2 regions of the Pseudokineococcus lusitanus genome follow, and region 2 is predicted to be linked to the other one. Evidence: predicted binding sites of a transcription regulator. Region 2 holds the regulator's gene; the other holds the start of a gene.
What was found. Region 2 encodes LexA, which represses DNA repair genes until DNA is damaged. Its sites were predicted from a motif close to TCGAACANNTGTTCGA; they were not measured.
Positions count from the first base shown of each region.

Region 1: the regulator LexA is predicted to act here: its motif matches at 2,382-2,397, upstream of EDC03_RS07165 (HNH endonuclease signature motif containing protein).

Region 1 covers NZ_RJKN01000003.1:265,117-269,524, forward strand. Annotated here, with positions in the region: gene glgX (glycogen debranching protein GlgX) at 1-2,059, shown strand, start outside; gene EDC03_RS07165 (HNH endonuclease signature motif containing protein) at 2,417-4,408, shown strand, end outside.
Region 2 covers NZ_RJKN01000001.1:303,577-307,984, reverse strand. Annotated here, with positions in the region: gene EDC03_RS01370 (aminotransferase class V-fold PLP-dependent enzyme) at 1-995, shown strand, start outside; gene EDC03_RS01365 (UdgX family uracil-DNA binding protein) at 1,202-1,870, shown strand; gene lexA (transcriptional repressor LexA) at 1,899-2,618, opposite strand; gene EDC03_RS01355 (LysM peptidoglycan-binding domain-containing protein) at 3,103-3,570, shown strand; gene EDC03_RS01350 (NCS2 family permease) at 3,702-4,408, shown strand, end outside.

The DNA of each region.
Region 1 (4,408 bases), on a different contig from region 2:
GGAGCGCCGCGTCCGGCTCCCCCACCGCACCCACGGCGTCCACCACGGGCACCTGCCCGGCGTCACGGCCGGGCAGCGGTACGGCCTCCGCGTCGACGGGCCGTGGGACCCGGCCCGCGGCCACCGGCACAATCCCGCCAAGCTCCTGCTCGACCCCTACGCCCGGGGCCTGGCACGGGAGGTGCGGCCCGACGCGACGCTCTTCGCGCACGAGGTGGACGACCGCTGGGCGCCCGTCGACGGCCCCGCGTCCGAGGGCGGGGCCCGTCGGCGCAGCGACCTCGACTCGGCCGCCGCGGCCGCGGTCGGCGTGGTCCTCCCCGGGCGCACGGCGGACCAGGACGCCCGGCCGCGGACGCCGTGGGACCGCACGGTCGTCTACGAGGCGCACGTGCGCGGGCTCACCGCCGCCCACCCCGACGTGCCGCCGGAGCTGCGCGGCACCTACGCGGCGCTGGGGCACCCCGCCGTCGTCGGGCACCTCGTCGACCTCGGCGTGACGGCGCTCGAGCTGCTGCCCGTCCACGCCGTCGCCGACGAGATGTCGCTCGTGCGCCGGGGGCGCCGCAACGCCTGGGGCTACAGCACGCTCGGCTACCTCGCGCCCGCGCCGCGCTACGCGAGCGCCGCGGCCCGCGCGGGCGGGGCGGCGGCCGTCGAGGCCGAGCTGGCGGGCGCCGTCGACGCGCTGCACGCCGCGGGCCTCGAGGTGCTGCTCGACGTCGTCTACAACCACACGGCCGAGGGCGGGGTCGAGGGCCCCAGCCTGTCCTTCCGCGGGCTCGGGGCCGCCGCGTACTACCGCCTCGACGCCGCCGGCCTCGACGTCGACGTCTCGGGCTGCGGCGGCACCCTCGACGCCTCGTCGGCGCGCGTGGTGGCCCTCGCCCTCGACTCGATGCGGCACTGGGCGACGACGTACGGCGTCGACGGATTCCGCCTCGACCTCGCGCCCGCCCTCGCCCGCGGGCGCGACCTCGGCTTCGACGCCGAGCACCCCTTCCTCGTCGCGGCCCGCGCGGACCCGGTGCTGGCCGACCTCAAGCTCGTCGCCGAGCCCTGGGACGTCGGGCCCTTCGGGTGGCGCACGGGGCAGTTCCCGCCGCCCTTCGCCGAGTGGAACGACCGCTTCCGCGACGACGTCCGCACCTTCTGGCTGGCCGACGCCGCGCGCGGCCGCCGCGGCGAGCCCGGTGGCGGCGTGCGCCACCTGGCCACCCGGCTCGCGGGGTCCGCGGACCTCTTCGCCCACGGCGCCGCGACCGACTCCTCGCGGCGCGGGCCGCTGGCGTCGGTCAACTTCCTCGCCGCGCACGACGGCTTCACGCTCGCCGACGCCACCGCCTACGAGCACAAGCACAACGAGGCCAACGGCGAGGACAACCGGGACGGCCACGGCGACAACCGGTCCGACGCGCACGGCGTCGAGGGGCCGACCGACGACGAAGCCGTGCTCGCGGCCCGACGGCGCTCGGTGCGCAACCTCCTCGGCACCCTGCTGCTGTCGGCCGGCGTCCCGATGCTGCTCGCCGGCGACGAGATGCTGCGCACCCAGGGGGGCAACAACAACGCCTACTCCCTCGACGACGCCTCGGTGTGGGTCGACTGGGAGGCCCTGCGCGCCGGCGGCCCCCGCGCCGACCTCGTGGCGACGACGCGCCACCTCCTCGCGCTCCGGCGCGAGCACCCCGCCCTGCGCCGCAGCACCTTCGCCGCGGGCGCCCCCGTCCACGACGACGGCACCACCGACCTCGCCTGGTTCGCGCCCGACGGCCGCCGCATGACGGAGGACGACTGGCACGACGGGCACCGCCGCACCCTGCAGATGCTCCTCCACGGCGCCCCGACGGGCGGGTCCTCGCTGCTGCTCGTGCTGCACGCCGGGTCGGTCGAGCAGGCGGTCGCCCTCCCCGGGCGCCCCTGGGCCGCCACGTGGGACCTGCTGTGGGACAGCGAGGCCGAGCGCCCCGAGCACGTGGCGCCCACCACGGTCCACGACGGCGGCGGTCTCGTCGTCGGGCCGACGTCGCTGCTGCTGCTGGCGGCGCGGCCGGCCTGAGCCGGGCCCCTGCGCCGACCGACCGGCCGGGCGGACGGGCGGGCTGCCCGGCCGGCTTCGGCGGCCCGGCCGCGTCGCTCCGCCCCCGGGTCCGGCGGCAGGCCCACCGCGCCGCGGTGAGGAGCTCGCGTCCGGCCCGGCGAGGACCTGCTCGGCCGGCGCGCCCCCGCCGCCGGCGCGCGCCCCGGGGACCACCAGCCCTCACCCGCGCGGAGGACAGCCGTCGGCGCGACGACCGGTCCGTGGTGACTCGACGGGGTCCCGGCAGCGACCCGCGGAGGTGTGGACAGCGGGAGCGGATGTCGGGCCCCTCCACTAGACTTCGAACACACGTTCGACGGTGAGGGAGGGGTGGCGATGGCGCGGCAGCAGCCCGACGACGAGGCGCGCGACGACGCCGTCGTCCCCGCACCCGCCGGCCCCGTCGGTCCGCTCGACGTCCCGGTCGGCGACCTGCCGGTCTCCCGCCGCGCGGGTCGGGAGGTCCTGGACCGGCTCCGCGACGCCCACGCGGCCGCGTCGGCCCAGCACGCCGCGCTTCTGGGGCTGGTGGCCGACCTCGTCGACGAGGTCGCCGCCGCCCTGGGCGTCCCGGTCGACGGGGACCCGGTCGAGACCGCCCGTTTCGGCCGGCTCGGCGGGGACCCGGCCGAGGCCGTGGTCACCGAGATCGCCCTCGCCCTGCGGGTCGGGGTCGCGGGGGCGCGGCGACTGGTGCAGGACGCGCTCGCGCTGACGACCGTGCTGCCGCAGACCCGGGCCGCGCTGCGCAGCGGAGGCATCTGCCCCGCCCGGGCGCACGCGGTCGTCACCGGCACTGCCGGTCTGACGCCGGAGCAGGCCCGCTGGGTCGACGCCGAGGTCGCCGAGGACCTGCCCCGCCTGGACCCGCCCGGCGTGAAGCGGAAGGTCCGGGCGTTGGTCGCCCGGCTCGAGGTCGACGCGACCAACCGCCGGGCCCGGTACGAGACCTGCCGCCGCCGGGTCCTGGTCCAGCCGCTGGGTGACGGGGCGGCCGAGCTCGTCGCCACCGGACCCGTCGCCGACATCACCGCCCTGTTCCACCGCCTCGACACGTGGGCGCGCACCCGCACCGGCCCCAACGCGAGCGCGGACCCGCACGCCGCGGTCGCCGCCGGACTGGACCCCGTCACCACCGACACCACCGGGCTGCCCGACCGCCGCGGCGTCGACGCCCGCCGCTTCGACGCCCTCGTCGGCCTGGTCACCGACACCGGTGCCGGCCCACGGAAGGACGGCCGTGCCCACACCGGGCAGTGCCACGGCCCGTCCCTCAACGTCTCGCTCCCGACGCTGCTCGGCCTCGACGACGAGACCGCGTGGCTCGCCGGCCACGGCGCGGTCCCGGCCGACATCGCCCGCGAGCTCCTCGCCGCCGGCCACCCCTTCCGCCGGGTCCTCACCGACTTCTTCACCGGGAAAGTGCTTGGCGTCGACGGACACCTCCACCACCTCCCAGCCGCCGGGACCCGCACGACGACGCCTGGGCTCACCACCGGCGCGACGACCGTCCCGGCGGTGGTGACGCCCACCACGGCTCCTCCGCCCTCCCCTGCACCGGACGCCGGCCTCGACGCGGTGCCCGACCCACCGGGCGACCAGCGGACCACAGCGACAGCCGTGCCCCCGCCGACGACGACCACGGAGCCGGCACCCCCCGGCCTTACCGACAAGGTCACGCCCGGCACCACCACGCCCGGCACCACCACGCCCGGCACCACCACGCCCGGCACCACCACGCCTCCCTGGGCCCGGACAGGAGCTGATGCGTCCGACGCAGCGACGCCGTCCTCGTCGACCTGCCCTCTCGCTGGCCTGCCCACCGACTACGTCCCCACCGCCGAGCAGTCCCGCTACGTCCGGACCGCGCTGCCCGAGTGCACCCACCCCGGCTGCACCCAGCCCTCGGTCCGCTGCGACCTCGACCACCAGGTACCCCACGGCGCCGGTGGCCCGACCTGCGAGTGCAACCTCCGCCCCCGCTGCCGCAAGCACCACCAGTGCCGCACCCACTACGGCTGGCAGGTCGAGGCCATCACCGACGACCCCGACGACCCGCACGGCCTCGGCACCCGCTGGACCTCACCCCTCGGCCTCGTCCACGACGACCCCGCACCACCCTTCCTCCCCCGACCCATCACCAGCCGCGACGACGACGGCACGCCCCTGCCCACCGGCTGGGGCGACCTCGGCGATCCCCTCGACTGCTCGTACCCGACCGTCGACATGGCCTGGCCCGGCGCCGCCCTGCTCATCAGCGCTGCCGTCACCGCGACCGCCCACCACCGCGAACCGCCCGCGTCGCCGGCCCCGCCGACCGACGACGAC
Region 2 (4,408 bases):
GCAACGCGGCGACGCTGGGCCTGCCGAGCCGAGCCGTCCGCACGGCGATGGTGGCGGCCCTCGACGAGTGGGCGGCCGGCCGGGCCACGGCGCCGGGCTACGACGCCGTCGTCGGCCGGGCACGGGAGCTCTTCGCCCGGCTCGTCGGCGTCCCCGCGGACCGCGTGGCCGTGGGCTCGCAGGCGTCGGTGGCCGTGGGCGCCGTCGCGGCCTCGCTGCCCGACGGCGCCCGGGTCGTCGTCCCCGAGGGCGACTTCACCTCCGTCGTCTTCCCCTTCCTCGTCCACGCCGAGCGGCGCGGGCTCGTCGTGCGGCAGGTGCCGCTGGCGGGCCTGGCCGACGCCGTCGCCGAGGGCTGCGACCTCGTCGCCTACAGCCTCGTGCAGTCCTCCGACGGCGCCGTGGCCGACGACGACGCGGTCCGCGCCGCGGCGGCCAGGGTCGGCGCGGCGACGCTGTGCGACCTCACGCAGGCCGCGGGCTGGTGGCCCGTCGACGCCGGGCTCCACGACCTCACCGTGACCGCCGCCTACAAGTGGCTCGGCGCGCCGCGCGGCGTCTGCTTCACGACCGTCGCGCCGTCGTGGCAGGAGCGTCTGCTGCCGGTGGCGGCCGGCTGGTACGCCGGCGAGGACGTCTGGGGCTCGGTGTACGGGCCCGGCATGGCGCTCGCGCAGGACGCGCGGCGCTTCGACGTCTCGCCCGCGTGGCTGCCGTGGGCGGGGGCCGTCCCGGCGCTCGAGCTGTACGACGGGCTCGACGTCGCCGAGGTCCGCGACCACGACGCCCGCCTGGCCGACGCCGTCCTCGCCGGGCTCGACCTGCCGCCCGCGGGGCGCGCCGTCGTCGCCGTCCCGGACGCCGACGGCCACGCCCTCGAGCGCCTCGCCGCCGCGGGGGTCACGGCCGTGGCCCGGGCGGGCGCCGTCCGCCTCGCCTTCCACCTGTGGAACGACGACTCCGACGTCGAGCGGGTGCTGGGCGCCCTGCGCTGACCGCTTCCGCCTGCTCGTGGTGGAGCGGCGTCCCCGGACGCGAACGGGCGCCTGTTCGTGGTGAGGTGGCGTCCCGGGGCGCGAAGAGGCGCCTGTTCGTGCTGAGGCGGCGTCCCCGGACGCGAACAGGCGCCCGTTCGCGGTGCGGCGGCGTCCTCGCGCGCGACGACGCGCGGTGCGCCGGGGGGCGACCTAGCGTGCCGGGCATGGCGGGTGGAGCGGAGAAGCCGGAGCGGCCGGGCGCGGAGCAGTGGCTGCCGGAGCCGGGGCACCGCGACGTCGCGACGCTCCGCGAGGCCGCGACCGGGTGCCGCGGCTGCGAGCTCTGGGAGCCGGCGACGCAGGTCGTCTTCTCGGCCGGGGCGACGGGCGGGCGGCTGGCGCTCGTCGGCGAGCAGCCGGGGGACCAGGAGGACCGCCGCGGCGTGCCCTTCGTCGGCCCGGCGGGCCGCCTCCTGCAGGCCGCCGTCGAGGAGGCGGGCATCGCCCGGGAGGACGTCTACGTGACGAACGCCGTCAAGCACTTCCGCTTCACGCAGCAGGCGCCCGGCAACCGGCGCATCCACGCGACGCCGGAGGCGGCGCACGTCACGGCGTGCCGCCCCTGGCTGGCCGCGGAGCTGGCGGCGGTGGACCCGGAGGTCGTCGTCGTCCTCGGCGCGACCGCCGGCCGGGCGCTCCTCGGCCCGTCGTTCCGGGTGACCAAGGAGCGCGGCCACGTCATCGAGCGGGAGACCTCCAGGGGCACCAAGCGCTTCGTGGCGACGCTGCACCCCTCGGCCGTGCTGCGGACGCCGCCGGAGCAGCGGGACGCGGCACGGGACGGGCTCGTGGCCGACCTGCGCGTGGCGGCCGCGGCGCTCGGGCCCCGCTGAGGGAGGGGCACCGGCGCCGCGGCACGGCTCAGACGCTCCGCAGGACGGCGACGACGCGTCCCAGCACGGTGGCCTCGTCGCCGTCGATGGGGCTGTAGGCGGCGTTGCGCGGGAGCAGCCGGACGTGGCCGTCACGGCGCTGGAAGACCTTGACCGTGGCCTCGCCGTCGATCATGGCGGCCACCACCTCGCCGTTCTCGGCGACGGGCTGCTGCCGGACGACGACCCAGTCCCCGTCGCAGATGGCCGCCTCGACCATGGAGTCGCCGACCACCTTGAGCAGGAAGAGCTGCCCGCCGCCGACGAGCTGGCGGGGGAGCGGGAAGACGTCCTCGACGGCCTGCTCGGCGAGGATCGGGCCGCCGGCCGCGATGCGCCCGACCACGGGCACGTAGGCGGCGGCGGGGCGCTCGTCGCCGGCGCCGGTGTCGTCGGCCGGGACGTCGGCCGGGGCCTCGGGGCGCGCGGGCCGCAGCCGGTGCACCGACGCGCCGCCCGCGGGCTGCTCGTCCGGGACGACGACCTCGATGGCGCGGGGGCGCCGCGGGTCGCGGCGCAGGAAGCCCTTGCGCTCCAGCGTGCTCAGCTGGTGCGCCACGCTCGACGGGCTCGTGAGCCCGACGGCCTCGCCGATCTCGCGCATGCTCGGCGGGTAGCCGCGCCGCTCGACCGCCTCGCTGATGCACTCGAGCACCCGGCGCTGCCGCTCGGTGAGCCCGGTGCCGGCCGCCGCCGGCGTGTCCGGCATCTCCACCACGGTGCCCTCGGACGTGCCGTCCGTGCCCGCCGACGTGCCCTCGTCGTCCCTGCGCCGTGCCACGGAGCCTCCTGCGGTCGTCGTGCGCCGGCGTCCCCGACGCCGGCCGTGCCGCGAGCGTAGGGACGCGGGAGGTCGAGATCAAACACCTGTTCGAGCGTGTCGCGGCGTGTCGTCAGGGGCGCCGCGGGGGGTGTCCGGCGCCGCCGGTGGACCGCTGACCTGCGGCGGGACCCGTTGTCGGTGGTCGCTGGTCGACTACGGGACGTGCACCGGGGGCCCGGTCGGCCCGGCCCCGCCCGGTCCGGACGGGGCGTCGGTGCGGGCGCCGCTGGACGCCCGCCCCGCCCGCTGGTACACATCGCACAGACGTTCGATCGAATACGCGTTCGACGCCGGGCAGGCGCCGGGGCGCGACCCCCTCGACCCGCACGTCCGCCGGCCGCGAGGCCGCGCGGTCCACCCGGAGGTCCTCATGTCCGCACTGGCCCTGCAGCCGTCCTTCGTCCCCGCCGCCCGCCCGGCGCGGCGCCGGCACCTGGCCCTCGTGCCGCCGCCCGTCGCCGCGCCCCCGCGGCGCACCCCCGCCCGTCGTCGGGCCGCCGCCCCGGCGGTCGGCCCCGTGCACGTGACGCGGCGCGGCCGGCTCGCCGTCACGACGGCGGTGGCCGTCGCGCTCCTCGGCGCGCCGACCGCCGTGCTCGCCGCCGGGAGCCCGTCGACGCCCGCGGCCCCGGCCGCACCCGCCGTCGCAGCGGCCGTGCCGGCCACGCCGGCCGCCGAGCACGTCGTGCTGCCGGGGGAAACCCTCTGGTCGGTGGCCGAGGGCGTGGCCGCGCCGGGCGAGGACGTCCGCGACGTCGTCCTCCACCTCGAGCAGCTCAACGGCCTCAGCACGTCCGCGCTCCAGGTCGGGCAGACGCTCGTCGTCCCCGCCGTCTGAGGCGCCGCGTCCCGGACCGCGGGCGGGTGCACCCGGGCGGCCGGTGCCTCTGGCAAGGTGTCCGCGCCCAGCGCCAGCACCGTCGCCGGCCGCGGCGACGCCGCGGCCGCGGCCCGTCCCGCGGAGGACGCATGAGCAGCACCCGGAAGCCCGCGGACGACGTCCGCCGCGACGGCGAGGCCCCCGTGGGCGCGCTCGACCGGTACTTCTCCATCACGGCCCGTGGCTCCACCACCGCCCGGGAGGTGCGCGGCGGGCTCGTCACCTTCGTGGCGATGGCCTACATCGTCGTCCTCAACCCGCTCATCATCGGGACGGTGCCCGACTCGACCGGCGCCTACCTCGGCGGCGGCGACGCGCCGAACCTGCCCGCGGTGGCCGCGGTGACGGCCCTCGTCGCGGGCGTCCTGACGATCACCATGGGTGTCGTCGGCCGCTTCCCGCTCGGCCTGGCTGCCGGTCTCGGGCTCAACGCCTTCGTGGCCTACGGCATCGTCGGGCTGCCGGGCATGACGTGGCCCGCGGCCATGGGGCTCGTCGTCCTCGAGGGCCTCGTCATCCTCGTGCTCGTCCTCACCGGCTTCCGCAAGGCCGTGCTGCGCGCCGTGCCAGGACCGCTCAAGACCGCCATCAGCGTCGGCATCGGCCTGTTCCTCACGCTCGTGGGCCTCGTCAACGCGGGCATCGTGCGCACGCCGGCCGGGGCCGCCGTGCCGCTCGAGCTGGGCATCGGCGGCTCGCTGCGCGGCTGGCCCACAGTCGTCTTCGTCGTCGGGCTCGTCGTCACGGTCGTGCTCATGGCGCGTGCCGTCCGCGGGGCGCTCCTCGTCGGCATCCT